3 regions of the Geodermatophilus sp. SYSU D00663 genome follow, and region 2 is predicted to be linked to each of the others. Evidence: riboswitches for the same ligand, from Rfam matches in the RefSeq annotation. Region 2 holds a riboswitch; each other region holds the start of a gene.

The links. Region 2 has a riboswitch for cyclic di-AMP ahead of ACI79Z_RS15800 (C40 family peptidase). Riboswitches for the same ligand answer to the same signal wherever they lie in the genome.
Region 1: linked by a shared signal. The riboswitch ahead of ACI79Z_RS04760 (C40 family peptidase) and the one ahead of ACI79Z_RS15800 (C40 family peptidase) in region 2 are both predicted to bind cyclic di-AMP.
Region 3: linked by a shared signal. The riboswitch ahead of ACI79Z_RS01135 (transglycosylase family protein) and the one ahead of ACI79Z_RS15800 (C40 family peptidase) in region 2 are both predicted to bind cyclic di-AMP.

What each region holds. Positions count from the first base shown of each region.
Region 1 is NZ_JBJGZT010000004.1:101,273-110,593, reverse strand. It holds gene ACI79Z_RS04790 (TM0106 family RecB-like putative nuclease) at 1-2,564, shown strand, start outside; gene ACI79Z_RS04785 (hypothetical protein) at 2,557-2,982, shown strand; gene ACI79Z_RS04780 (SHOCT domain-containing protein) at 3,145-3,732, shown strand; gene ACI79Z_RS04775 (PGN_0703 family putative restriction endonuclease) at 3,737-4,672, shown strand; gene ACI79Z_RS04770 (DUF222 domain-containing protein) at 4,674-5,897, opposite strand; gene ACI79Z_RS04765 (carbohydrate kinase family protein) at 5,860-6,774, opposite strand; gene ACI79Z_RS04760 (C40 family peptidase) at 6,836-7,348, opposite strand; cyclic di-AMP (ydaO/yuaA leader) riboswitch at 7,382-7,466, opposite strand; gene ACI79Z_RS04755 (hypothetical protein) at 7,869-8,027, shown strand; gene ACI79Z_RS04750 (PASTA domain-containing protein) at 8,253-8,837, shown strand; gene ACI79Z_RS04745 (hypothetical protein) at 8,960-9,163, shown strand; gene ACI79Z_RS04740 (fumarylacetoacetate hydrolase family protein) at 9,221-9,321, opposite strand, start outside.
Region 2 is NZ_JBJGZT010000020.1:9,244-18,564, forward strand. It holds gene ACI79Z_RS15790 (D-alanyl-D-alanine carboxypeptidase family protein) at 1-1,168, shown strand, start outside; gene ACI79Z_RS15795 (hypothetical protein) at 1,280-1,567, shown strand; cyclic di-AMP (ydaO/yuaA leader) riboswitch at 1,724-1,903, shown strand; gene ACI79Z_RS15800 (C40 family peptidase) at 1,920-3,110, shown strand; gene ACI79Z_RS15805 (M48 family metalloprotease) at 3,281-4,606, shown strand; gene ACI79Z_RS15810 (glycosyltransferase family 4 protein) at 4,603-5,745, shown strand; gene ACI79Z_RS15815 (AMP-dependent synthetase/ligase) at 5,870-7,669, opposite strand; gene ACI79Z_RS15820 (SRPBCC family protein) at 7,826-8,257, shown strand; gene ACI79Z_RS15825 (ArsA family ATPase) at 8,262-9,321, shown strand, end outside.
Region 3 is NZ_JBJGZT010000001.1:219,111-228,431, forward strand. It holds gene ACI79Z_RS01095 (NADH-quinone oxidoreductase subunit D) at 1-230, opposite strand, end outside; gene ACI79Z_RS01100 (NADH-quinone oxidoreductase subunit C) at 227-964, opposite strand; gene ACI79Z_RS01105 (NuoB/complex I 20 kDa subunit family protein) at 961-1,638, opposite strand; gene ACI79Z_RS01110 (NADH-quinone oxidoreductase subunit A) at 1,654-2,016, opposite strand; gene ACI79Z_RS01115 (geranylgeranyl reductase family protein) at 2,169-3,443, opposite strand; gene ACI79Z_RS01120 (phosphoribosyltransferase) at 3,484-4,170, opposite strand; gene ACI79Z_RS01125 (demethylmenaquinone methyltransferase) at 4,383-5,102, opposite strand; gene ACI79Z_RS01130 (isochorismate synthase) at 5,139-6,413, shown strand; gene ACI79Z_RS01135 (transglycosylase family protein) at 6,510-7,664, opposite strand; cyclic di-AMP (ydaO/yuaA leader) riboswitch at 7,669-7,838, opposite strand; gene menD (2-succinyl-5-enolpyruvyl-6-hydroxy-3-cyclohexene-1-carboxylic-acid synthase) at 8,181-9,321, opposite strand, start outside.

The DNA of each region.
Region 1 (9,321 bases), on a different contig from region 2:
TCGTCGCCGGCATGCGCCGCGACACCCGCGACGCCCTGCGCGCCGCCGGCGTCACCACCCTCGAGCAGCTCGCCGAGGCCCCGCCCGAGACGCTGGAGGCCGCCCGCATCGGCGCGGCCACCCGCGCCCGGCTGCAGGAGCAGGCGCGCCAGCAGCTCGACGAGCGCCGCACCGGCGTCCCCAGCCGCACCCTGCTCCCGCCGGCGAAGGACCTCGGTCTGCTGCGGCTGCCCGAGCCCAGCGACGGCGACCTCTACCTCGACTTCGAGGGCGACCCGCACTCCGCCGACGGCGCGGGCCTGGAGTACCTCGCCGGCGTCGGGCGGTGCGACGGCAGCTTCACCGCGCTGTGGGCGCACGACCCCGCCGCCGAGAAGCGGATGGTCGCCGACCTGATCGACCTGGTCCTGGACGCCTGGCGCGCCGACCCCGGCATGCACGTCTACCACTACGCCGCCTACGAGGTCAGCGCCCTCAAGCGGCTCACCGGCCGGTACGGCGTCCGCGAGGCGGAGCTGGACCAGCTGCTGCGCGCCGAGCGGTTCGTCGACCTCTATCCGGTCGTCAAGCAGTCGATGCGGATCAGCAAGGGCTCGTACTCGATCAAGAAGGTCGAGGCGTTCTACGGCCGCGAGCACACCGGCGACGTCGCCGACGCCATGGGCAGCGTCATCGCCTACGAGAAGTGGCTCGCCGACCGTGACCCGCAGCGCCTCGTGGACATCGAGCTCTACAACAAGGACGACGTCGACTCGACCCGCGAGCTGCACGACTGGCTGGAGACCCAGCGCGAGGAGCTCGAGCGGGAGTTCGGCGGCCAGACGCGGCCGGTGCTGTCCGAGACGACCGGCCCGGCCGAGCGGTCGGAGGCCGAGACCGAGGAGCTCGCGCTGGTCGAGCGGCTGCAGGCGGCCGGCCACGGCCTGCTCGGCGACCTCGTGCAGTGGCACCGCCGCGAGGCGCGCCCCGGCTGGTGGGAGTTCTTCGCCCGCAAGGACCTCGACGACGCCGCCCTGGTCGAGGACGGCACGGTGCTCGGCGGGCTGTCGGCGCCGGTCGAGGTCGGCACCGAGAAGCGGTCGAAGCTCTACGCGTTCTCGTTCCCGACGCAGGACACGAAGCTGTCGGTGGGGTCGAAGGTGGTCGACGTCGACACCCGCACGCGCGTCGGGGAGATCCGCGAGCTCGACGCCGTCGAGGGTCGACTCGTCGTCAAGTCGACGAAGGAACCCACGCCGCGCGCCCTCGGCCCGGAGGGGCCGATCGACGACAAGGGCATGCGCGAGGCGATCGCCGCGACCGCCCTCGACGTGCTCGCCGGCCGCGACTGCCTCGGCCAGGCGCTGCTGGAGCGGCGGGTGCCCGCGGACTGCCGGCGGCTGCCGGGGGAGGAGGCCGGCGACGCCGTCGTCCGGCTCGGGCTGCGGCTCGACGGCGAGGTGCTCGCCGTGCAGGGCCCGCCCGGCAGCGGCAAGACCCGGGCGGCATCGCGGCTGATCCGGGCGCTGCTCGACGCCGGCAAGAAGGTCGGCGTCACGGCGACCTCGCACGCCGTCATCGGCAACGTGCTGTCCGCCGTCGGCCGGCCCGCGCTGCAGAAGTGCGAGGAGAAGCAGGCCTGCGGCGCGCCGGGCGTGGAGTGGTCGCGGGACGGCAAGGAGGTCGCCTCGCGGCTGCTCGACGGCGACGTGTCGCTGGTCGGCGGGACGGCGTGGTTCTGGACGCAGCCCGACCTCGCCGAGGCCGTCGACGTGCTCGTCGTCGACGAGGCGGGCCAGTTCGCGCTGGCCAACGCCCTCGCGGTGGCGCGGGCGGCGAGGTCGCTCGTGCTGCTCGGCGACCCGCAGCAGCTGGCCCAGCCGACCCAGGCGGTGCACCCCGGCGACTCGGGGCTGTCCGCGCTGGAGCACCTGCTCGAGGGGCACCCCACCGTGCCGGAGGGCCGCGGGATCTTCCTGGACACGACCTACCGGATGCACCCGGCGCTGACCGCGTTCGTGTCCGACCTGGCGTACGAGGGCCGGCTGGAGTCGGCGGCGCTGCGGGAGCGGATCACCGTCCGGCCCGGCGGGCTGGTGTCGGGGGCCGGGCCGGCGGTGCGGTTCGTGGAGCACACGGTGGCCGCGTCGGCGTCGTCGACGGAGGAGGCGGCCGAGGTGGCCGCCGTCTGGGAGTCGCTGCAGGGCGTCGGCTGGGTGGACGCCGAGGGCGCCGAGCGGCCGATCGGCCCGGACGACGTGCTCGTCGTCGCGCCGTACAACAACCAGGTGGCGCTGATCCGCTCGCTGCTGCCCGACGGCGCGCGGGTGGGGACGGTCGACCGGTTCCAGGGCCAGGAGGCGCCGGTGGTCGTCTACTCGACGACGTCGACGTCGGCCGACGAGGCGCCGCGCGGGGTGTCGTTCCTGTACGACCTCAACCGGCTCAACGTGGCGGTGTCGCGGGCGAAGGCGCTGGCGGTGGTGGTGATGAGCCCGTTGCTGCTCGACGCCCAGGTGCGGACGCCGGAGCAGCTGCGCCAGGTCAACGCGATGTGCCGGCTGGCCGAGATGGCCGGTGTCTGACACCGCGGAGCTCGCCGCCCTGGTCGGGGTGGCGCCCGACGTGCTGGTGCGGGCGCTCGGCGACGGCTGGACGGAGGTCCCTGGGCCGCCGCACGAGCGGTGGTTCGTGAGCGGGGAGCCGGCGCAGGTCGCGGTCGGCTGGGACGGGTTCGGCTTCACGCTGGCCCGTCCCGAGCCGCGCTGGTCCGGACCCGCCGAGCTGGTGTGGAAGTTCGTGGCCGACCGCCGGTTCTCCTCGGACGAGGTGCTGTACGAGCGCGCGGAGCTGGCCGAGGCGGCGGAGGAGGTCGCCCGCAGGCGGCGGCGGACCTTCCGCTGGTGCCCGGTGTGCCGCCAGGTCAACGCCCGCGAGCACGTGCACGACAACACCGGGCTCTGCTCGACCTGCGCGGAGCGCCACCTCGGCGTCCGGTACTGAACCGACGCGGGGCCGATCGCCCTCAGCGGTTCCTCGTGAGGTGACTGGGACGGCCGGGGGAGACGTGCCGGACCGCGCCACCGGGTCCCACGGCGCCCGGGGATCCGTCCTTACCGTCGTCCGGAGTCCGCGCCCACGCGGGCCGGAGCGGACAGGAGCACCATGGCCGAGCAGTTGCGTCCCGACATCGCCGCCGCGGCGGCGCGCATGTCGTCGACGATGGGCAGGAAGAAGGAGATCCGCGGGCTCGCCGCCCACCTGTGGCCGGGTGAGCGCGTCGAAGCCCTCGCTCCCGCCGTCCTCGGGACCAGCCAGGGTCTGCTCGCGCTCACGGACCGCCGCGTCCTCTTCGTCCGCGACGGGTGGGGTGGCTCGAGCATCGACGAGTACCCCCTGCTGCGCCTCGGCTCGATCCTGTGGGACGCCGGTGTCCTGACGGGGAAGCTGACCGTGCAGGACGGCGGCCGCAAGGTCACCTACACGTCCGTGCCGAAGGCGGACGGCGGCCCCTTCGTGGACCAGGTCCGCGCCGCGGTCAGTGCGCTGCTGGTGCCGCCGGCGCAGGCGGCTCCGGCGGACCCGTTCGTCAAGCAGGCGCCCGCCCCGGCTCCGCAGCCGGGCCCTGCCGGTGACGGCGGCTTCCCCGCGGTCGTCGAGCAGTTGCGCCAGCTGGCCGAGCTGCGGGACGCGGGCGTCATCACCATCGCGGACTTCGAGGCCAAGAAGGCCGAACTCCTGGCGCGGATCTGACGTCGTGACCGACAGCGTCATCTCCGTCGTCCGGTCGGACGGCCCGGTCACCCGGCGGGAGCGCCGGCGGCAGTCGGACTTCCGCGAGCAGGTGCTCGGCCTGCCGGCCGGCACGTGGAAGGGCCGGCCGCTCGGGAACCACCTCCGCGAGGAGCACGGCGACCGCAACTTCCTCTCACCCGAGGCAGCGCGGTACGCGCGCGCACGCGCCGAGGTCGTGCGCGACGAGGGCGGTCAGCTCGAGCGCTCGCGGCTGTTCACCAACATGCTCAGCTCGATGCCGCTGGCGTTCAGCGTCTTCGGGCACCTGCGCGCCCACCGTGAGGCAGCCGCGATCGTGATCGGCCGTCTCCTGGACCTGCCGGTGACGGGACTCGAGCGGGTGGACGTCGGCGACCGCGTCATCGACGGCATCGAGTGCGAGTGGGCGCCGGCCCCGCGCGAGCACCTGGGGGACGGGTCTGCCTTCGACGCCGTGCTGTCGGCCCGGCTGGCCGACGGCCGGAGCCTGCTCGTCGCCGTCGAGACCAAGTACGTGGACGGCTTCAGCCGGGACCCCGGTCCGGAGAAGGACGGGCGGCGCCGGGAGAAGGACGCCAACTACCGCCGGCACTGCGAGCGGTTCGGCATGGCCGACGGCGCCTTCGACTGCCTCGGCGAGTACCCGACCCGGCAGCTGCTGCGGAACGTGCTGCTCACCGAGAGCGTGCGCCGCGGCGGTTCCGCGAGTGGTCCGGAGTGGGACGCGGCGGTGACCCTGGTCCTCGCTCGGGACGACGACGAGGGCGCCCGCGAGGTGGTGCGCCGGCTCGATGCCGACCGCGGTGCCCTGCCGACGCACGTGCTCTTCCGCGGACACGGCGACCTCGCGGACGCCGCGGCGGCGGTGCCGGAGTTCGAGGACTGGGCAGCGCTCTTCCGCCGCCGCTACCTGCCCTGAGTCAGGCGGCAGGAGAGAGCAGTGGCGCCGGGGTGGTGATCGCAGTGCCGTCCGGTCGGTAGGTGCGCCATCGGCCGTCCGGTTGTCGTTCCACCCGGAAGCCGTGGTGGACCTTGGTGTGGTGGCGCTCGCACAGCAGCGCTGCGTTGTCGAGGCTGGTGTCGCCGCCGTCGATCCAGTGGACCAGGTGGTGCACGTCGCACCACCACGTCGGCGCCCCGCAGCCGGTGAACACGCACCCGCCGTCGCGCAGCTCGGCCGCCTTGCGGATGTGGCGGCTCATCAGCCGCCGCTCCCGGCCCAGGTCCAGCGGTGCGCCGTCGGGGCCGAACACCACGCGGGACACCGCGCCGTCGCAGGCCAGCCAGCGGGCTCTCGCGGCGGAGATGGTGGCGCCGAAGCCCATCCGCCCGGCGTTCGGCCGCCCGGCCGGATCGACCAGGTCCGCCAGGTCCACGACGACGGCGACCTGCGGCCTGTGCCCCCGCAGCGTCGGCAGGGACCCGGCGGCCAGGGCGTTGTCGGCGACCTGCACCAGCGCGTCGCCGAGGCGCTGGGCGCGGCTGCGCTCATCGCCGGCGGGGCGGTCGGCCTGCACGTGCGCCTCCAGTGCCGTCTGCAGCCTCTCCCCGCCCACGGCGTCCAGGTGCCCGCGGATGGTGAGGGAGCCGTCGGCGTGCCGGGCCAGCGTCAACGACCGCCCCTCGGTGGGGTCGGGCTCCGGGCCGTCCGGGTCGAGGGCGTTGCAGTAGTGCTGCACCACCGCGACGAGGTCGGCGTGCGGCTGCTCGATCGCCACGCCGGTGAACGCCGCGTCGATCACCGCCAGGTCCACGCCCTGCTCGACGGCGGAGGCCAGCCGCTCGGGAGTCACCGCCTCGGCCGCCTTCGCCATCTGCTCCGACGTCGCCAGTCCGGCGTCGTGTGCCTCGGCCAGCGCCGGGAGGTGCTCCAGCGCCCGCCCGGTGCGCACCAGCCGCGCGGCGGCGGCACCGGAGAGCCGGCAGTGCCCGCGCAGCCACGACGCCATCGACGTCAGGCCGTCCCGCTCCGGCGCCTGGGACAGCTCCGCGGCCCGGACCGCGCGGGCCAGCCGGGCGTCGATCCGGTTGCGCTCGGCGACCAGCGCGGCGACGTCGTCGAGGACGTCACCGCTCCCCGGCTCTTTCGCAGCACGAATCCCCAGGTCAGGTGCCTGACAGTGGCGGCTGACCGCCGACGACACCCGCCACCACGGCGGCCGCCGCGTGGCCGGTCCGGACGGCGTCCAGCACGGGCACGCCCGCGCGCCAGCCGGTCAGCAGCCCGGCCGCGAACGCGTCCCCGCAGCCTGTCGTGTCGCGCGGTCCGCCCGCCGGCAGCGGCTCCACCGGGACCTCCACCGTGCCCGCCGCTGTGACGACCCGGGTCGGCCGGGCGCCGGCGTGCACCAGCACCAGCGGCGGCGCCCAGGCGGGCAGGGCGCCGTCCAGGCCCAGGGCCGTGGCCTCCGCGGCGTTGCAGCAGAGCACGTCCGGACGCAGCCCGGCGATCAGCTCCACGTAGCCATCGGCACCGTGTCGCTCGATCCGGGCGGCCGCGGCGACGTCCGCGCTCACCGGCACGCCGAGGTCGTGCGCCGTGCCGGCCGCGGCCCGCACCGCATCGGGGAAGCGCAGCAGGTCGTAGCCGTCGAGGTGGACGACGGCGGCGCCGGCGAACCACTCCGGCCGGACGTCGGCCGGCTCCAGGCCGCCCTCGCCGCGGTCGGTCAGCACCGTGCGCTCGCCGTCGGGGTGCACGAGCACCGTCGACAGCGGCGCGCGCCCGCGGCGGACCACCGCGAGCTCGACGCCCCTCCGAGCGAGACCGGCCAGCAGCCCGTCGGCCAGCGGGTCGGCGCCGGCCCAGCCCGCGAACCGCGCCGGCGCACCCAGGCGGGCCACGCCGGCGGTGACGTTGGCGGGGGCGCCGCCGGCCGTCGTCGTCCGCTCGACCCGCTGCTGGCCGCCGGCCACCAGCGGCGCGGACAGCTCGAGCAGCTGGTCGGCGACGAGCTTGCCCACCGCCACCACCGGCCCGGGGCCGGCCGGCCGCGGCCAGGCGGGATCGCCGGCGGACACCACCCGAGGACGGGTCGGTGCCCCCGGCCGGGTGAGCCGGCCGGGGACACCGTTCCGCGCGTCAGGCGACGCGGCGCGCGCCCACGTACTCCGGCATCGAGTCCAGGCTCACGACGGCCACCGGCTTGCCGGCGGTCGAGGCGTGGACCATCTGGCCGTTGCCGATGTACATGCCCACGTGCGACACGGGGCTGTAGAAGAACACCAGGTCGCCCGGCTGCAGGTCGGCCTTCGCCACCGGGGTGCCGAACGTCGACTGGGCCTTCGAGGTGCGCGGGATCGAGACGCCCGCCGCCTGGTAGCTGTAGCTGGTCAGGCCCGAGCAGTCGAACGAGTTCGGGCCGGTGGCGCCGTACACGTACGGGTCACCGACCTGGGCCAGGGCGGTGTCGACGGCGGTCTGGGCCGCGCCGTTGGGAGCGGCCGCGGGTGCGGCGGCGACCGTCGCGGTACCCCCGTCGCCCGCGGCGGCCGACGCCGGGAGAGGTGAGAGGGCGATGCCGGCTCCGGCGATGGCCGCGACGGCGATGCCGCGGAACGAACGACGGGCGGTGGACGTGCGTGCAGTCGTCATCGACGACGGTTCTCCTGTTCTCCGCGACCGCCTACCGGGTTAGCTGACGGGTTCGGGCGGAGGAGTCGCCCGGCGCGACGGAGCGCGCTTCACCCCAGTGCTCACGTGGGTCCCCGGTCCGGGCGCCGGCCGGCTGCCGGCCGCCTGGTTCGGCGTGTCCGGCGGGTGTCACACGGGAGGTGACTGAGGGCCGGCCGGACCGCGACGACGGTAGGGAGGGGTGTTGCAGCGTTCAACCGGATCGCATCCGCGCCACGCCCGGACGCGAGCCGCGGACTTGACGCGGGCCGCGGATCCGAATCGCCCGTCCCACCAGCGCAGGAGCCGTTCCCTCCGCCGCTCGACCTCCGACACGCAGGCGCCGACACGCCGGGGCGGACGAGAAAGGGCGCAGCGGTGCGTCCGCACAGCGCGTCAGCGGCCCACCACGACGGGAGCGGGGAAGCCACGGGGATCGCGACGGTTGCGCCGCCCGTTGACGGGGCACCGGAACCAGCAGTCGAGAGGAGGGAGTCCCCCCATGGGCATGATGAGGAACCTGATCGCCTCGGGCGTCGCCGCCAAGGTCGTCCAGGAGCTCCGGAAGCCGCAGAACCAGGCCAAGATCAAGCAGTTCATCCGCGACTTCCAGGCCAAGAACGCGAAGGGCGGCAAGGGTCAGGCCGGTCGCGGCTACTGACCTGCGAGCGCGACCGCGGCCCCCGTCCCCCACCCGGGACGGGGGCCGCGGCGTGTCCGGGGGGACCGGCGAGGCGACCGGGGCACTTCGTGACCGTCCCGCTACGACGCCGTGCCAGACGTCCCGGGGAGCACCGTCCAGCCGTGGCACGCTCCCGCGGTTCCTCCCGCGACGGCGGTGCGACTGCACCCGCCGCGGGTCCCTCCAGCACGACGGGGTGTCCCCATGACCCAACCGCCGCCCGGCCAGCCCTGGCAGCCGCCGCAGGGCCCCCTGCCCGGCTTCCTGCCCCCGCCTCCGGAGAAGAAGGAGACGCCGGTCTACCTGCGTCCCTGGTTCGCCGTCCTCGCGCTGGTCCTCGTCGTCGCAACCGTCGGCGCCGCGCTCGGCGGTGGCGACGACGAGACGGCGACCGCCGCCGCGAGCACCACGACGGTCACCGAGACCGTGACGGCGACCTCCAGCCCCCAGCCGGCCGTCCCGCCCGTCTCCAGCGCACCGCCGCCGGCCGTCGTGCCGAGCACCAGCGCCGCCCCGAGCACCCCGGCCCCGACCACGCCGGCCGCGCCGGTGGTCGACTTCGCCATGCCGTCGGTGGTCGGGATGACCCTGCAGGACGCCCAGGACCTGATCCAGGCCAACGGCGTCTTCCTCAGCCTGTCCCACGACCTGCTCGGCACCCGCAACCAGGTGCTCGACGCCAACTGGAGGGTCTGCACGCAGAACGTCCCGGCCGGCCAGCGGGTCACCGGCGCGGCGGAGGGGACGATCGACCTCGGCGTCGTGAAGCTCGAGGAGAGCTGCCCCTGACCACCCGTCGCGGGGCGGACGCCGACCGCCCGAGCCGTGTCCGGGGCGGCGGGCCGGGTACCCCGTGCCCCGACCGGGGTGAGCCCAGCCGTCCGGTCGGAGCACGGCTGAGGAGGTCCGCGATGACCCAGGGTCCGCCGAACGGCGGCTCGGACGGCCGCACCGACGACCACGTGCTGCCCGGTGAGCACCCCGACGAGAACGGCGTCGCCGACGACGCTCCCGAGCAGGGACCCCGCGCTGCCCAGGGACCCATGGGCAGCGGGGACCGCCCCGGCTTCCCCGGCGCCGCCGAGGGCACCGGGATGGGCCAGGCGGAGGACTGACCGGCGCGCGCCCGCGCTCCGGCTCCACCGTGGGGCGGAGCACGGGCACGCTCCGCCCTAGGCCCGCGCGGCCGTCGCGGGGGGACCCAGCGGCACCGGGTCGGGGCCGGCGACGATGCGTGCGGTCACCGTGCCGATCCGCTCGACCGTCACCGCGA
Region 2 (9,321 bases):
GGCCGAGCTGGAGGCCTCCGCCGACGCGGTCACCGCGGAGCTCGACGTCGCTCTCGGCGACGTCGACCGGCAGCTGTCGGACCTGCAGCGCCAGCAGGTCGACGTCAACACCCAGACGGCGGCCAACTGGCGGGCCTACCTCGGCCAGCTGCGCGAGGCCGGGGTGACCGCGCCGCCGGCGGCCGAGCTGCTCGACCCGGTCCGGGGCCTGCCCGCGGGGCTCACGCCGATCGGCGCGGCCGCCGGCGGCGCGCAGCGCGGCGCCGCGCAGCTGCCGCGCCGGCCGGTGTCGCTGCTCGTGCTGCCCGCCGAGACGCTGGCCGCGGTCACCGCGGCCATGGACGCCCTGGGCCGGCCCTACGCGCCGGGGACGGCCGGCCCGGACTCCTGGGACTGCGGCTCGCTGGTCTCCACCGTCTACCGCGACGCGGGCATCGACCTGCCCGCCGACCAGGCCGGCCTGTTCGCGGTCACCACGCCCGTCGACCCGGCCGACGTCCTGCCCGGCGACCTGGTCTTCCTCGGGACCCCTGAGGCGGGCCTGGGGCACGTCGGCATCGCGCTGGACGCGCAGACCGTGCTCGCCGCCGACGCGCGGGCCGGCGCCGTCGTCGTCCGCCGGCTGCCGGCCGACCAGGTGGTCCACGTCGGGCGGCCGAGCCTCGGCCCGCGGCCGGAGGTGCCCGCCCCCGGTCCGGTCGGCGGAGCCCTGCGGGTCGAGTGCGGCAACACCGTCTACCCGCCGAGCTTCGACGGCGCCCGGGCCTGGGGCGGCTACCCCAACGGCCTCATCCCGCCGAGCGCGCTGTGCCCGATCGGGGTGGGCGGCCACTCGCTGCGCTGCGACGCCGCGGCGGCCTGGCGGGCGATGAGCGCGGCGTTCGCGTCGGCGTTCGGGCAGCCGATCTGCATCACCGACTCCTACCGCACCTACGCCGGCCAGGTCCGCCTGTACGGGGAGAAGCCGGCGCTGGCCGCGGTCCCGGGCACCAGCAACCACGGCTGGGGGCTGGCGGTCGACCTGTGCGGCGGCATCGACGGCTTCGGCACGCCGCAGTACGCGTGGATGGTCGCCAACGCCGGCCGGTTCGGGTGGCTGCACCCGACCTGGGCCGACCCGGGCAACGGCCGCGAGGAGCCCTGGCACTGGGAGTACGCGGGCGGCTGAGCCGGGACTGTCGGTGGCCGTCCCTAGCGTGCTGGTCGACCGACAGGGAGACCCGTCCCGACCGCGGCCCGGCACCGGGCGGCGCGGCCGGGGCACCGGAGGGACACGGCCATGCTCATCGACTGCGACTCGTGCACCGCGCGCGGCGCCGGCTGCGCCGACTGCGTCGTCACCGCCCTGCTGGGCGCCCCGCCCGCGGAGCGGGACACCGGCCCCGTGCTGCTGCCGGTGCCCCCCGTCCCGGCGGCCCGGACGGCGGACGGCGCACTGCCGCGCCCGGGCGTGGTCGTGGAGCTCGACGACGTCGAGCGGCGGGCCGTGCGGGCGCTGGCCGAGGGCGGCCTGGTGCCGCCCCTGCGGCACCGGCCGTCGCGGGACGGGCGCCGGCGCACGGGCTGACCGGCGCGGACACCCGATCAGGTACGCACCGGAGTGGCGCGGCTGCTGACCGTGTGTGTCCTCACAGTTCCCGCACCCCCCGTTTGTCACAACTGCATCACGTCCGTACTGTGGCGCCGTCCGGCCGGGTGGTCGTCACCCGACGCAGGGTGACCTCGGCCGACACCGCCGAGTCACCGGACGCCCTCCCGGAGGTGCGCGAGGTGAGCCGGGGACCCACCGCAGCACTGGGGTGAGTTCTCGCGCGCGCCGGTCCCGACCGGGGCGCGGAGATAGGGCACGTCTTCCCAGCCCGAACCCGTCAGCTAACTCGGTAGGCGGTTGCTGAGGAAGAAACGGAGAGCCGCCGCCCGTGGCGACCCCCCGCCCTGCCCTGGGGCATGCACGCGAGAAGTCCACACCCACCACCCGGATCGCCGGCCCGCACCGCCCGTCGCAGGCCCGCCGCCTCGGCCGGGTCACCCTGGTCGGCACCACCGCCGCGCTGACCCTCACCCTGCTGTCCGGCACCGCGGCCGCCGACCCCGAGCGGGCCGGCACCCCGGAGCAGGCCGCCCAGCTCGCCGCCGAGGCCGGTCACCGGCTCGAGGTCGTCACCGAGCAGGTCAACGAGGCCCGCGAGGTCCTCGCCCAGCAGCAGGCCGCCGCCGACGAGGCCGACCGGGCCGCCGCCGAGGCGCAGGACCGGCTGCAGGACCTCGACGGCCGGATCCGCGAGGTGGCCCGCAGCGCCTACACCGCCGGCAACGGCGACGGCTTCGCCGGGCTCGACCTGCTGATGACCAGCGACTCGGCCGAGGACTTCGTCGCCTCGCTGGCCACCCTCGGCCAGATCGCCGACCACACCACCTCGGTCCTCGACCAGGTGAACGAGGCGGCCGCCGCCGCCCGGCAGGCGCAGGCCGACGCCGAGGCCGCCGAGACCGAGGCGCAGCGCACCCTCGACGACCTGAGCGCCCAGGAGGCGCAGCTCCAGGGCGACATCGCGGAATACCAGGCGCAGTTCGCCGCGCTCACCGAGGCGCAGCGGCAGGCGGCGCTCGCCGCGCAGGAGGCCGGCCTGGCCGCCGGCGCGCAGGCCGGGCCCGGCGCCGACGGCGGCGCGGGTGGGGAGAGCGCGCCGGCCACCGCGGGCACGCGGGCCGCGGCCCCCGCTCCGGCCCCGGCGCCGTCGGCGGGCAGCGGCGGCAGCGGTGCCGCGCAGACCGCGGTGCAGACGGCGCTGGCCCAGGTGGGCGACCCCTACGTGTGGGGCGCCGGCGGGCCGAACGCCTTCGACTGCTCGGGCCTGACCCAGTACGCCTACGCCGCGGCCGGCATCAGCCTCCCGCACTCCAGCAGCATGCAGTCGCGCATGGGCACCGCCGTCTCGCGGGCGGACCTGCAGCCGGGTGACCTGATCTTCTACTACAGCCCGGTCAGCCACGTCTCGATGTACATCGGCAACGGCCAGATGGTGCACGCCTCCACGTCGGGGCAGCCGGTGAAGGTCGTGTCGGTCGACTCGATGGGCGGCATCACCGCCATGCGCCGCATCGCCTGACGGAGGACCTCCCCGCCCCCACCGCTCGCGAGCTCCCGGCGGGCCCCTGCAGGGAGGCCGTTCCAGCACGTCGCGAGGCCGAGGGCCGGTGACCCGGACGGGTCGCCGGCCCTCGGCGTCCGCCGGGGGAGCGCACGGTGCGGCACCGGCGCGCGCCTAGGATCGGCCGGGTGGGCAGGGCGGGCGGGACGAGCACCCGCCCCGGCCCCGAGGCCACCCGGCCAGACCGCACCGGCTCCCGCCGGGCCGCGCTGCTGGTCGCGCTCGTGCTCGGCGCGGCGCTCGTCCTCGTCATCGCGCTCCGGACGCCCTGGACGCCGCTGCCCACCCCGCCCGGCGGCGCCTCCCCGGTCACCGACGACGCCGGGCTGCCCGCCGAGGTCGTCCGCCGCGCCGAGGCCCTCGCCGCCGACATCCGTCCCGCGTCGCTGACCAACCTGGTGCTCGGGCTCGCGGTCTCGGCGCTGCTCGGCCTCACCCGCCTGGGCAGCCGCCTGGTCACCGCGGTCGGCCGGGCGGGAGGCCGCCGCTGGCCGCTCACCGTGCTGCTCGGCACGGTCACGCTGGTCGTCGTCGGCCGGCTGGCGACGCTGCCGATCTCCGCCTACGGCGAGGTCGTGCGGCACCGCTACGGGCTGTCCACGCGCTCCTGGCCGCTGTGGCTGCGCGACGTCGCGGTCTCCACCGCCATCGACGCCGGGCTCACCGCCCTGGGCCTGCTGGTGCTCGTCGCGCTGGCCCGCCGCGCCCCCCGCGCCTGGTGGGCGTGGGCGGCCGGCGGCGCGGCCGCGCTGGTCGTCGTCGGCTCCTTCCTCTACCCGGTGGTCATCGAGCCCGCGTTCAACAGCTTCACGCCGCTGCCGGCCGGCGAGCTGCGCACCGACCTGCTCCGGCTGGCCGAGGAGAGCGGCTCCCCGGTCGAGGACGTCCTGGTCGCCGACGCGTCCCGGCGGACGACGTCGCTCAACGCCTACGTGTCCGGGTTCGGCTCGACCCGCCGGGTGGTGCTCTACGACACCCTGCTGGCCGACGTCCCCCCGGACGAGATCGAGTCGATCGTCGCCCACGAGCTCGGGCACGTGGCCACCGACGACGTCCTGACCGGCACGCTCATCGGGGCGCTCGGCGCGGCCGCCGCCGTCGCCCTGCTCGGCTGGCTCCTGACCTGGGCGCCGCTGCTGCGCCGCGCCGGCGCGGACTCGGCGGGCGACCCGCGCGTGGTGCCGCTGGTGCTGCTCCTCGTCGCGGTGGGGTCCCTCGTGTCGACGCCGGTGCAGAACCTCGTCTCCCGGCACGTCGAGGCCCGGGCGGACCTGGCCGCGCTCGACCTCACCCGGGACGCCGCCGCCTTCATCGAGATGCAGCGCCGGCTGGCCGAGACCAACGTCTCCGACCCGAGCCCGCCGGCGCCGTGGCAGTGGTTCTTCGGCTCCCACCCGACGGCGGCCGAGCGGGTCGCGATGGCCGAGGACTGGCTGCGGCGGGGCGACCGGTGAGCGACCGCGGCCGCACGCTCGTCGTCACCAACGACTTCCCGCCGCGGCAGGGCGGCATCCAGACCTTCGTCGCGGCGCTGCTCGAGCGCCGCCCGCCGGACTCCCTCGTCGTGCTGGCCTCCCGCTCACCGGGCTGGGAGGCGTACGACGCGCGGCTGCCCTACCGGGTGGTCCGGCAGCGGACGGCGGTGCTGCTGCCCACGCCGGCGACCGCCCGGGCCGCGACGGCCCTGGCCGCCGAGCACGGCTGCGACACCGCCTTCTTCGGCGCGGCCGCGCCGCTGGGCCTTCTGGCGCCCACCCTCCGCGACGCCGGGGTGCGGCACCTGGTCGGCGCCACCCACGGGCACGAGACCGGCTGGGTGGCGCTGCCCGGCGCCCGCCGGCTCATGCGCCGCATCGCCAGCGGCCTGGACGTGCTGACCTACATCAGCGAGTACACCCGCAGCCGCCTGGAGCCGGCGCTCGGCGGGTGCACCCGGCTGGCGCAGCTGTCGCCCGGGGTCGACGTCGACCGGTTCACCCCCGCGGTCGACGGCACCGCGGTGCGGCGGCGGCACGGGCTGGGGGAGTCGCCGGTCGTCGTCTGCGTGTCCCGGCTGGTGCCGCGCAAGGGGCAGGACGTGCTCGTGGCCGCCTGGCCGCAGGTCCTCGCGCGGCACCCGGGCGCGCGGCTCCTGCTGGTCGGCGGCGGCCCGGACGAGGCCCGGCTGCACCGCGCGGTGGCCGACCGGCGGCTCGGCGACTCGGTGGTGCTCACCGGCCCGGTGACCCCGGACCGGCTGCCCGAGCACTACGCGGCGGGGGACGTGTTCGCCATGCCCTGCCGCACCCGCCGCGGCGGCCTGGACGTCGAGGGCCTGGGCATGGTCTACCTGGAGGCCGCCGCCGTCGGGCTGCCCGTCGTCGCGGGCACCTCGGGCGGGGCGCCGGAGGCGGTGCGCGACGGCGAGACCGGCACGGTCGTCCCCGACCCGCGCTCCCCGGACGCGGTCGCCGCCGCGGTCACCGCGCTGCTCGACGACCCGGCCCGGGCGCGGGCCATGGGCACCGCCGGGCGGGCGTGGGTGGAGCGGCGCTGGTCGTGGACGACGATCGCCGCGCAGTTCGCCGGGCTCCTGGAGCCCCGCGACGACTGAGCCCCGCGACGACCGGGCCCCGCGACGACCGAGCCCCGCGACGACCGAGCCCCGCGACGACCGGGCCCCGCGACGACCGAGCCCCGCCCCACGCAGCGGCGGGACGGGGCTCGGTCGGTCCGGTTCAGCTGTTGTAGAGGGCCTCGACCTCCTGGTCGAACTCCTTCACGACCACCGCGCGCTTGAGCTTCAGGCTCGGCGTCAGCATCCCGTTGTCCTCGGTGAAGTCCGTGGCGAGGACGCGGTACTTCTTGATCGCCTCGGCCTGGGACACCGCCCTGTTGGCGTCGGCGACGGCGGCGTCGATCTCGGCCCTGACCTCGGGGTCGTCGACGAGCGCGGAGGCCGGGGTGTCGGCCGGCTTGCCCTTGCTCTCCAGCCAGGCGGGCAGGGCCTCGGCGTCCAGGGTGATGAGCGCCGCGATGAACGGCCGCTGGTCGCCGACGACGATGCACTGGCTGACCAGCCGGTGGGCGCGCAGCCGGTCCTCGAGCACCGCGGGGGCGACGTTCTTGCCGCCGGCGGTCACCAGGATCTCCTTCTTGCGGCCGGTGATCCGGGTGAAGCCGTCGGCGTCGATCTCGCCGATGTCCCCGGAGTGGAACCAGCCGTCGGGGTCGATCGCCTCGGCGGTGGCCTGCTCGTTCCTCCAGTAGCCGCGCATGACGACGCCGCCGCGGATGAGGATCTCGCCGTCGTCGGCGATCCGGAACGAGACGCCGGGCAGCGGGCGGCCGACCGTGCCGATCCGCAGTGCGCGGTCGTGGTTGACCGAGGCGGCGGCGGTGGTCTCGGTGAGGCCGTAGCCCTCGTAGACGGTGACGCCGGCGCCGCGGAAGAAGTGGCCGAGCCGCTCGCCGAGCGGGGCGCCGCCGGAGATGGCGCCGAGGCAGCGGCCGCCGAGAGCGGCGCGCAGCTTGCTGTACACCAGCCGGTCGAACACCGCGTGCTGGACGCGCAGGCCGAGGCTCGCGCCGCCGGTGTCCTGGGCGCGGGACCAGGCGATGGCCACCTGGGCGGCCCGGTCGAAGATCCTCCCCTTGACCGGGCTGTCCGCCTCGGCCTTGGCCTTGGCCTGGTTGAAGACCTTCTCGAACACGCGCGGGACGGCCAGGACGAACGTCGGCCTGAACCCGCCGAGGTCCTCGACCAGGTTCTTCACGTCCGGCGTGTGGCCGATGACGGTGCGGGTCTTCACCGCGCCGACCTGCATGACGCGGGCCAGCACGTGCGCCAGGGGGATGAACAGCAGCAGCGAGCCCTGCACGTTCATGAACCGGTCGAGCAGGCTCATGCCGTTGCCGACCTCGAACAGGAAGTTGCCGTGGGTGAGCTCGCAGCCCTTGGGGCGGCCGGTGGTGCCCGAGGTGTAGATGAGCGTCGCCAGGCTGTCGGCGTTCAGCGTCGCGCGGCGGGCCTCGAGCTCGCTGTCGGGGACGGCCTCACCGGCGGCGGTGAGCGTGCCGACGGCGTCGTCCTCGATGACGTACAGCGGGCCGAGGTCGGGGGCCTGGTCGCGCACCGAGTCGACGGCGGTGGCGTGCTCGGCCTTCTCGACGATCGCGGCGACCGCGCCGGAGTCGGAGAGGATCCAGGCGACCTGGTCGGGGCTGGAGGTCTCGTACACCGGGACGGTGACCGCGCCGGCCGTCCAGATGGCGAAGTCGATGACGGTCCACTCGTAGCGGGTCTTGGCCTGCAGCGCGACCCGGTCGCCGGGCTGCACGCCCGCGGCGACCAGCCCCTTCGCGACGCCGGCCACCTGCTCACCGAACTCCCGCCAGGTGACGTCGACCCAGCGGCCGTCCCGCTGCCTGCGCAGGCCGACCTCGTCGCCGTGCTCGGCGACGTTCTCCGCCAGCATGTCGGTGAGCGCCTCCGAGGCACCCACCTCGGTCGTCGCCGGGACGCTGTACTCGCGCACGCTCCGTCCTCTCCTCCCCGTGCGGCCGGGGCGCCGCTGCCCGCGGTCCCCGCGCGGGACACGTCCCGCCGAATCTACCGGCTGGGGCTACCGGTGAGTAGCCGTGCCCGGTCCACCCACCCTGCGTCTTCCGGGTGAACGGCTAGCCTCAGGCGCATGGCGGAGCAGTCCACCCAGTCGATCGTCGTCTCCGCGCCGGCGGCCGAGGTGATGGCCGTGATCGCCGACTTCGAGGCGTATCCGCAGTGGGTCAAGGCGGCCCGGACCGTCGAGGTGCAGGAGCGCGGGCCCGACGGCCGCGCCCGCCGCGTCCGGTTCGTCATCGACGCGACCGTCCTCACCGACGAGTACGTCCTCGACTACGCCTGGGACGACGACCGGCAGGTCTCCTGGACCCTGGTCACCAGCAAGATCATGAAGCGGCAGGACGGCTCGTACACGCTGCGCGAGACCGGTGGCGGCACCGAGGTGACCTACCGGCTCGCCGTGGACATCGGTGTCCCCATGCTCGGGATGATGAAGCGCCGCGCGGAGAAGGTCATCCTCGACACCGCGCTCAAGGAGCTCAAGAAGCGCGTCGAGGGCTGAGCCCGTGCGCACGCTGCTCCTCACCGGCCCCGGCGGGGCCGGCACGACCACCCTCGCCGCCGCGGCCGCGGTGCGCGCCGCCCGGGACGGGCGCCGGGTGGTGCTGGTGACCCGCCAGCCGGTCCCCGACGGGACGGCGGCGGCGGGCGTCGAGGTGGTCGTCGCCGAGCCGCAGGCCGGGCTCGAGGCGCTGTGGGCCGAGCGGGTGGCGGGCCCGGCGTCGGCGGTGCCCGACCTCGAGCTGCCGCCCGCGACCTCGGTGGTGCCGCTGCCCGGCGCCGGCGAGCTCGGCGTCCTCGCCGCGCTCGGCCGGGTGCGGCCGGACACCGACCTCGTCGTCCTCGACGCCGGGCCCCTGCCCGCCGCCACGGGGCTGGTCGCCCTGCCCGGCGCGCTGCGGTGGTGGCTGCAGCAGGTGCTGACCACCCGCGTGCGGGTGCTCGCCGCCGTCCGCACCGCCGCCGTCCGCGCCGGCACGGTGCGCCGCGGCGCCGCCGACCTCGCCCTCGACGCGGTGCCCGACCTCGAGGCGCTGCTCGACCGGCTGCGCCTGACCGACCCCGCCGCCACCGCGGTCTGGCTGGTGGGCCGGCCGCGGCCCTCCGCCGTCGCCGCGCTGCGGACCGCGACCACCGCCCTGGCCGTGCACGGACAGCGCCCGGTGGGCGTGCTCGCCCGCCGGCTACCCGCGGCCGGGCCGGCGGACTGGGCGGTCGCCCGGGCCGCCGAGGAGGAGGCCGCGCTCGCCGGGCTGGCCGGGATCGCGCCGGTGCGGGACGTCGCCGAGGCCCCGGTCGAGCCGGCCGGCGCCGAGGCGCTCGCCGCGCTGCTGCCCGACCTGCCCGACCCGCCCGGGCCCGCGGGCGACCCCGCCCCGCCGGTGCCCGCACCGGAGCGCGTGGACGGCGGGTGGCGGCTGACGCTCCCGCTGCCCTTCGCCGAGCGCGCCGGGGTGCGGCTCACCCGCTGGGACGACGACCTGGTGGTCACCGCCGCCGGCACCCGCCGCTCGCTCCGCCTGGACCCCCTGCTGCGCCGGTGCGTGGTCACCTCGGGCACCCTGG
Region 3 (9,321 bases), on a different contig from region 2:
AGGTAGCCGATGACCACCCGCGCCTTGGTCACCGTCTCGCCCTCGAGGTCGAGGACCAGCCGCAGGACACCGTGCGTCGAGGGGTGCTGCGGCCCCATGTTGACGACGAGCCGCTCCTCGCCGGAGAGGTCCGCGCCGAAGGCCTGGTCCCAGTCGCCGCCGGTGACGGTGTAGACCCGCCCCTCGGTGGTCTCCCGCGAGCCGGCGTACGGGTCGTAGGTGGTGCTCATCGGTAGCTCCGCCGGGTGTCGGGCGGCGGGATCGTCGCGCCGTGGTACTCCACCGGCACGCCGCCGAGCGGGTAGTCCTTGCGCTGCGGGTGCCCGTCCCAGTCGTCGGGCATGAGGATCCGGGTCAGCGCCGGGTGGCCGTCGAAGACGACGCCGAACATGTCGTACGTCTCCCGCTCGTGCCAGTCCGCCGTCGGGTAGACCGAGGACACCGACGGCACGTGCGGGTCCTCGGCGGTGACGGCGACCTCGAGCCGGATCCGCCGCCGGTAGGTCATCGAGGTCAGGTGGTAGACGACGTGCAGCCGCGGCCGGCCGGCGTCCACCGCGGGGCCGCCGCTGTCGAGGTAGTCGACGCCGGAGACGCTGCTGCACAGCTCGAAGCGCAGGGCGTCGTCGTCGCGCAGCGCCCGGACCAGGGTGAGCAGGTGCTCGCGGGCGACGAAGTAGGTGATCTCCCCGCGGTCGACGAGGACGCGGTGCACGGCGGCGGCGTAGGTGGCCGCGCCGACGGCGTCGATCAGCGCGTCGGTCACCTCGTCGAACCAGCCGCCGTAGGGGCGGTCGGTGGAGTGCAGCGCGACCGCGCCGCCGGGCTCGACGCGGACCAGGCCGCCGAACCCGGAGGTGTCGCCGCTGCCGCTGACGCCGAACGCGCCCTTGCGGAAGCCGCCGCCCGCGGCCGCGGCGCCCTGCGAGGCGTCGGCGCCGCTGCGGTCGCCGGGGCCGGTCACCGGGACCCGCCGCGCGGTCCGGGCAGGAGGACGGCGTCGCCCCCGCGCTGCTCGATCGCGAACTGGCCCGTGCGCCCGAGGGCCGCGGCCTGCTCGTAGGCCGCCCGCTTGGCCTTGTCGGCGCGGACGCTGGAGGGCATCTCGACCAGCAGGTCGGGGGCGCGGCCCTCGGCCCGCTCCTCCTCGAGCCGGCGGGCCCGCTTCGGACCGAGCGGCTCGTTCTGGATCTTGTGGTGCAGCTTGAGGATCGCGTCCATGAGCATCTCCGGGCGCGGCGGGCAGCCGGGCAGGTACATGTCGACCGGCACCACGTGGTCGACGCCCTGCACCACCGCGTAGTTGTTGAACATGCCGCCGGAGCTGGCGCAGACGCCCATGGCGAGCACCCACCGCGGCTCGGGCATCTGGTCGTAGATCTGCCGCAGGACCGGCGCCATCTTCTGGCTCACCCGGCCGGCGACGATCATGAGGTCGGCCTGGCGCGGGGAGGCGCGGAAGACCTCCATGCCGAAGCGGGCCAGGTCGTACCGGCCGGCGCCGGTGGCCATCATCTCGATGGCGCAGCACGCCAGGCCGAAGGTGGCCGGCCACAGCGAGGACTTGCGCGTCCAGTTGACCAGCTTCTCCACCGTGGTCAGCAGGAAGCCGCTCGGCAGCTTCTCCTCGAGACCCACGTCAGCTCCCCTCCGTCAGTCCCACTCGAGGCCGCCGCGGCGCCAGACGTAGGCGTAGGCGAGGAAGACGGTGGCGATGAAGACCACCATCTCGACCAGGCCGAAGACACCCAGCGCGTCGTTGGCGACGGCCCACGGGTAGAGGAAGACGATCTCGATGTCGAAGACGATGAAGAGCATCGCCGTCAGGTAGTACTTCACCGGGAAGCGGCCGCCGTGCAGCGGCTGGTCGACCGGCTCGATGCCGCACTCGTACGCCTCGAGCTTCGCCCGGTTGTAGCGGCGCGGACCGACGAACGGCGCGACCGTCACCGAGAACAGCGCGAAGGCCGCGGCGAGCGCGAACAGCCCCACGATCGGGACGTAGGACGACAGCACCGGCGCCTCCCTCGGCGGCTCGTGGGCTTGTGAAGAAATTCACAAACTCGCGCCACGAGCCTATGCCGCCGGGGGCGGCAAGTGAAGCGCAGGGGGTGAGTGAGTTCACATCCCCGGGTCACGGTCCGGTCACGGACCGCTTCCGGCGCTCCTCAGACGGACGGCGCTAGGCGGGTGAGGACGGCGACCACGCGGTCGAAGCGGTCGCCGTCGCGGCCGTCGGAGAGGTTGCCCATCAGCCGCAGCGCGGCGTTCACCATCGCCGGCCGCTCGAGCCCGTGCGCGGTGGCGAAGCGGACCAGGCCGGGCCGGTCGAGCAGGGCCAGGAAGGCCATCCCGAGCCGGTGGTGGCGGCCGTAGGCCTCGCGCAGCCGCTCGGGGTAGCGGCGCAGCACCGCCTCGCGGGCCGGCCCCTCCGGTGTCGCGAGCGCCGCGGCCGCCGTCTCCCCGGCCATGCGGCCGGTCTCCAGCGCGTAGCTGATGCCCTCGCCGTTGAACGGGTTGACCACGCCGGCGGTGTCGCCGGCCAACAGGAGGCCGCGGGTGTAGGCCGGCCCGCGGTTGAGCGCCATCGGCAGGCCGGCGCCGCGCAGCGGGGTGACCGCGTGCTCCTCGCCCAGTTGCCACTCCGGCGGCAGGGTGGCCAGCCAGCGGCGCAGCACGGTGCGGGCGTCGGTCTCGCCGCCGCGGCGGATGTCGAGCAGGCCGAAGCCGACGTTGGCGGTGCCGTCGCCCATGCCGAAGGACCAGCCGTAGCCGGGCATCGAGTCGGCGGTGGGGCCCTCGGCGGAGAGGTCGAAGGAGATGTCGAGGTAGGGGTCCTCGCCGCGCGGCGTCTCGACGTACCGGCGGACGGCGACGCCGAGCGGGCGGTCCTCGCGGCGGGTCAGGCCGATCGCCTTGGCCAGCCGGCCGGACAGGCCCTCCGCGGAGACGACCAGCGGCGCCCGCCAGGTCACCGCCTCCCTGTCCGGGCCGGCCTGCGCGTGCACGCCCACGACCCGGCCGGCGTCGTCCAGCAGCGGGCCGGTGACGGTGACCTCCTGCTCGAGCCGGGCGCCGGCGGCCACCGCGTGCTCGGCGAGCATCGGGTCGAGGTCCTTCCGCGGCCGGATGAGCCCGTAGCCGGGCCAGGAGGACAGCTGCGGCCAGTCGACCTCGACGACCCGGCCGCCGCCGAAGACCCGCAGGCCCCGGTGCCGCACCCAGCCGGCCTCCGGGGAGACGTCGATCCCCATCTCGTCGAGCGCCTTCACCGCGCGCGGGGTCAGGCCGTCGCCGCAGACCTTCTCCCGCGGGAAGCGCGCCTTCTCCAGCACGACGACGTCGAGCCCGGCGGTGGCCAGCGTCCAGGCCGCGGCCGACCCGGCCGGCCCCGCACCGACCACCACGACGTCGGCGCTGCCCCCGGCGGTCGGACTCGTCACGCGCGGCCCCCTCGGTGCTCGGTCTGCGGTCGTCCCGAGCCTAGGCGGGCCCCCCGCCGGAGCCGCCGGCGAGCGCGGCGCGCACCTCGTCGTCGGACGTCTCGCCGAAGTCGTCGTAGTAGCGGCCCACCGCGCCGAACGGGTGCGGGGTGACCGGGCAGACGACCTCGTCGGCCAGCACGGACAGGTCGGCGCACACGTCGGGCGCCCCGACGGGCACCGCGACGACGACCGCGGCGGGGCCGGCCGCGCGGACCGCGGCGAGGGCGGCGCGCATGGTGGAGCCGGTGGCCAGCCCGTCGTCGACGAGGACGGCGGTGCGGCCGGCGAGCGCGGGCGGCGGCCGGTCGCCGCGGTAGGCGAGCTGGCGCCGGCGCAGCTCGGCGAGCTCGGAGCGGCGCACCTCGTCCGCGGCGGCCGGTCCGACGGGGTTGCGGGCGAGGACGGACTCGCTGCGGACGCTCTCGACGGTCTCCCCCACCGCGGCCAGCGCGCCCATGGCCAGCTCCGGCCGCTCGGGCAGGCCGAGCTTGCGGACGGCGACCACGTCGAGCTCCGCGCCGAGCGCCGCCGCGACCTCGGCCGCGACCAGGACGCCGCCGCGGGGCAGGCCGAGGACGAGCGCGTCGGGGCCGAGCGGCACGGCGGGGGGACGGGCGGGGTCGGTCAGGCGCGCGGCGAGCTGCCGGCCGGCGTCGCGCCGGTCGCGGTACGGGCGGCCGTCCACCGCGCGGCCCGGGTCAGACGGGCTGGGGTCCCGACGGCGGCGGGGCGCTCGGGTCGGTGGGGCTCGGCTGCGGCAGCGGGGCCGGCGACGGCGGGGAGATCGGGTCGACCGGGGACGGCGACGGACCGGGCGGCTCGGGCATCGGTGTCGGTGTCGTCATGCGGCGACGCTATCCCCGTGGGCGTGCCGCGGGAGCCCTCGCCGGCGGCCCGTCAGGGGCGGACGGCGCGGTGCAGCGCGACGACGCCGCCGGTGAGGTTGCGCCAGGCGACGTCGGTCCACCCGGCGGCCTGGATGCGGGCGGCGAGCGCCGGCTGGTCGGGCCAGGCGCGGATCGACTCGGCCAGGTAGACGTAGGCGTCGGGGTTGCTGCTCACCGCGCGGGCGATCCGCGGCAGCGCCCGCATGAGGTACTCGGTGTAGACGGTGCGGAACGGCTTCCAGGTGGGGCTGGAGAACTCGCAGACGACGAGCCGCCCGCCCGGCCGGACGACCCGGGCGAACTCGCGCAGCGCGGCGTCGGGGTCGGCCACGTTGCGCAGGCCGAAGGAGACGACCAGCCCGTCGACGCTCGCGTCGGCGAACGGCAGCGCCATCGCGTCGCCGGCCACCTTGGGCACCGGCCGTCCCGCGCCGGCCAGCAGCATCCCCTGGGAGAAGTCGCAGGCGACGGCGCGCACGCCCCCGGCGGCGAGCTCCACCGTGGAGACGGCGGTGCCGGCGGCGACGTCGAGGACGAGGTCCCCCGGCCGGGCGCCCAGCGCCTCGCGGGTGGCCCGCCGCCAGGCGGCGTCGCGACCGCCGGAGAGCACGGTGTTGGTGAGGTCGTAGCGGCGGGCGACACCGTCGAACATGGCCGCGACCTCGTGCGGCTGCTTGTCCAGCCCGGCCCTCGACCCGGCGGTGTGTGCGCTGTCTCGCCGGTCTGCCACGGCGGACGACGCTACCGGCTGCCTACGCTGGGGGACGTGACGGCAGCGGCGGTGACCACCCCGGACGCCGCCGCGCCCGCCGTGACCACGGTCGCGCTGCCCGACTCCCCCGGCCTGCTGGCGCTGCTGCCGCGCGGGGGCGCGCTGTCCTGGGTGCGCCGCGGCGAGGGCCTGGTCGGCTGGGGCGAGGCGGACCGCCTCGAGGTCTCCGGTCCCGGCGCGCTGGCCGAGGCCGCCGCCTGGTGGGCCGACCGCAGCGCCGCCCTCGCCGTCGACGACGAGGTGGGCGTGCCCGGCTCCGGGCCGGTCGTGTTCGCGAGCGTCGCGTTCGACCCCGCGCGGGAGACGTCGGTGTTCGTCGTCCCCGAGGTCGTCGTCGGCCGCCGCGACGGCGTCGCCTGGGTGACCACGACCGGCGACGCCGACCCGGGCGACGTGCTGGCGGCGGCCCGCGAGCCGCTGACCCCCGCGCCGGGGCGGCTGCGCTACGCCGACGGCGCGCTCGACCCCGCCTCGTGGTGCGGCGCGGTGTCCGCCGCGATCGGCCGCATCGGCGCCGGTGACCTCGCCAAGGTGGTGCTCGCGCGCGACCTGCTGGTCACCGCCGACGTGCCGCTGGACCCCCGCCGCCTGCTCGACCGGCTGGCCACCCGCTTCCCCGACTGCTGGACCTTCGCCGTCGACGGGCTGCTCGGCGCCACCCCCGAGCTGCTGCTGCGCCGCACCGGCCGGCAGCTGTCGGCGCGGGTGCTGGCCGGCACCGCCCCGCGCGGCGCGGGCGCCGAGGACGAGCGGCTCGCGGCCGGCCTGCTGGCCAGCGCCAAGGACCGCGCCGAGCACGCCCTCGCCGTCGACTCGCTCGTGCGGGCGCTCGACCCGTTCTGCACCGCGCTGTCGGTGCCGGAGCAGCCCTCGCTGCTCACGCTGCCCAACGTGCGGCACCTGGCCACCGACGTCGTCGGCACCCAGCGCCGCTCGGGCGCCCGCGGCCGCGCCGGGCTGCTGGAGCTGGTCGACGCCGTGCACCCCACCGCCGCCGTCTGCGGCACCCCGCCCGAGGCCGCCGCCGGGGTCATCGCCGAGCTGGAGGGCATGGACCGCGGCCGCTACGCCGGGCCGGTGGGCTGGCTCGACGCCCGAGGGGACGGCGAGTTCGGGCTGGCCCTCCGCTGCGCGCAGCTGGTCGACGACGACCCGTGCTCGGCCCGGCTGTTCGCCGGCTGCGGCATCGTCGCCGGCTCCGACCCGGCGGCCGAGCTCGCCGAGACCCAGTCGAAGTTCGCCGCCTTCCAGGCCGCGCTCGAGGGCTGAGCCGGCCCGCTCCCGGCCGGCCGCCGTCCTGCCCCGGGAACGACGAGGGCCCCGGCCGCGGCGCGCGGTCGGGGCCCTCGTCGGGTGAGGCGGAGGTCAGCCCACGTAGTTCACGTGCACGTGGTCCATGTGGTTGGCGGTCGCGCCGCCGCGGTCCTCCATCGCCTTCCAGGCGCCGTCGGGCGAGGTCAGGATGCGCTGCTGCCAGATGACGTACTCGACGCCGAGCTCGTCCCAGTGGTCGACGTGGTACTGGGCGATCGCGTCGCCGAGGGCGGCGTCGGACATGACCATGTAGTCCAGCGCCTTGCCGGAGGGGTGGCCGTCCGGGTCGACCGCGCTGGCCCGCGTGCCGCCGAGGGTGATGTCCGCGGCGCCCGGGACGTTGCTGACGACGGCGTTCGCCGCCGCCTGCACGGCCTCGTGGATCGCGCCGGCGGTGTTCGTGATCTCGGCGACGACCGAGGCCTGCGCGACCTGCGGGGCGGCCTCGGCGATCGGCGGGGTGGCGGCGGGCGCCGCCTCGCCGGCGGCGGCGACCGGGGCCGGGGCGGCCTCGGCGGCGGGAGCCGGAGCGGCCTCGGCCGGGGCGGCGGTCGAGCCGCTGAGCGCCAGCACCTGACCGGGATAGATCCGGTTCGGGTTGCCGCCGATGACGTCGACGTTGCGCTCGTAGAGCTCCCGCCAGCTCTGGCCGTGGGCGGCGGCGATCTTCGCCACCGTGTCCCGCCAGCGGACGGTGTACTCCTCGGTGGTGACCTCGGCCTGCTCGGCCGGGGCGGCCTGCTCGGCGGCCGGCTGCTCGGCCGGAGCGGCCGGGGCCTCGGCGGCCGGGGCGGCCTGCTCGGCGGGAGCGGCCGGCGCCTCGGCGGCGGCCGCGGTGGTGCCGTCGGTCAGGTACTTGCCGCAGGTCGGCCAGGCGCCGACGCCCTGGCCGGCCAGGACGGCCTCGGCGATCTGGACCTGCTCGGCCGGGGTGGCGAGGTCGGCGCGCGGGGCGAGGTCGGTGCCCCCGAAGGCGGCCCAGGTGGACTGGCTGAACTGCAGCCCGCCGTAGTAGCCGTTGCCGGTGTTGATGCTCCAGTTGCCGCTGGACTCGCACTGGGCGACGCCGGTCCAGTCGTGGGTGGTGGAGGCGGAGGCCGGCGAGCTCAGGACGCCCAGACCGACGGCGGCGGCGCCGGCGGCGACAGGGGCCTTGGCGATGACCTTCTTGGTGCGGACGTAGCGGGGTGCGCGGTGCTTGGGCATGGTGATGATCTCCCGATCACCGCCGGCGAGGTGAGCTGTCGGGTTCGGGCGATCGGTGCCCGGCCGCGGTCCGCGGCTTCACCCCGAGGCGCGCTCCGACAGGCCCCCGTAGGCCGTCGCGCGCCGGAAGAGTGGGTCCCCCACCCCTGCCCTGGGAGTTGACGTGGGCGACCGGTGGGCAGGGTTTGGCGGACCGGCGCCGCGCTCTGTGTTCGCTGAGCGCAGCCAAAACGTTACGTGTCGTCATGTCGACTGTCGTCGTGACGGCGGTCACACGGCGGTTCGGCCGGGGCGTGTGGGGTACGGCGTGACGTCGGCGTGACCACCGCGCGGGTAACGGAACCCGCTGCTCGCCGCGCACGATCGGGCCCTGCCGGGGTCGTGCCGTCCCCGCCGCGTCCGCGCCGGGTCCCGTGACGAAGGCCACCGGGAACGGGTGGCGGACCGGCCCGTCACGAGGGCCTGGGACGAGCTCCCGGGCCGTGCCCGGGCCCCGTCCGGCGCTCCTCGGACCGGTCAGGCCAGCGCGCGGCCCGCGGCCTCCCGCAGGGCGACGGCGAGGTCGGCCTCCGCGCGCTGGTCGGTGCGGGCGACGACCACCCGCGGCCCGCCGCGCGCCAGCGCGGCGGCGAGCTCCTCCGGCGTGGTCACCGCCACCGCCTCCCACCCCAGGGACGCCGCGACGGCGACCAGGTCCCGCCCGTGCGGCGTGCCGAACACCCGCCGGTAGTCGTGGGCGTACGCCGGCCGCCCGGGCTCCAGCTGGGCGAAGATCCCGCCCCCGTCGTTGTCGGGCACCACCACGGTGAGGTCCGGGCGCGGCTCGCCCTCGCCGGTGAGCAGCCCCTGCAGGTCGTGCAGGAACGTCAGGTCGCCCATGAGCGCCACCGCCGGCCCGCCGTGGACCAGCGCGGCGCCGACGGCGGTGGACACCGTGCCGTCGATGCCGGCGACGCCGCGGTTGGCGAGCACGGCGACGTCGCCGCGCGGGACGGCGAGCCGGTCGACGTCGCGCACCGGCGTGGAGGAGCCGAGCACCAGCAGCGCCCCCGGCGGCAGCGCGGCGACGACGTCGCGGGCCAGCCGGGCGGCGGTCAGCCCGCGCGCGGCGTCCAGGGCGGCGTCGACGGCGGCGCCCACCCGGTCCGCGGCCGCGCGCCAGGCGGCGGCCCAGCCGGGGTCGCAGGGCGGCCCGGCCGGCGGGGCGGCGCGGGTGACCAGCGCGGCGGAGCGGCCGGCGTCGGGCCAGCGCGGCCCGGCGACCACGGTCTCCACGCGCACCCGCGGGTCGGCCAGCAGCGCGGACACCGGCCGGGACAGCGTCGGCCGGCCGACGACGACCACCCGGTCGGGCCGGTGCGCGTCCAGCCAGCCGGGCACGCCGAGCAGCAGCGCCCCGCCGCGCACGGCGCCGTCGGTCCACGCCCCGCCGCTCGGCTCGGCGACCACCGGCCAGCCGGCCGCGGCGGCGCCGGCCGCCCACGCCCGGCCGGCGGCGTCGGGCCCGTCCCCGGCGACGACGAGCGTGCGCGGGCCGTCGGCGATCGGTGCGGCCGCGGCGGGCGCGGACGCGCCGGCGGTCCACGGCGCGCCACCGTCCCGGCCGGCCCACGGGCCCGACAGCGGGCCGGGCTCCTCCTCGGGCAGCAGCGGGTCG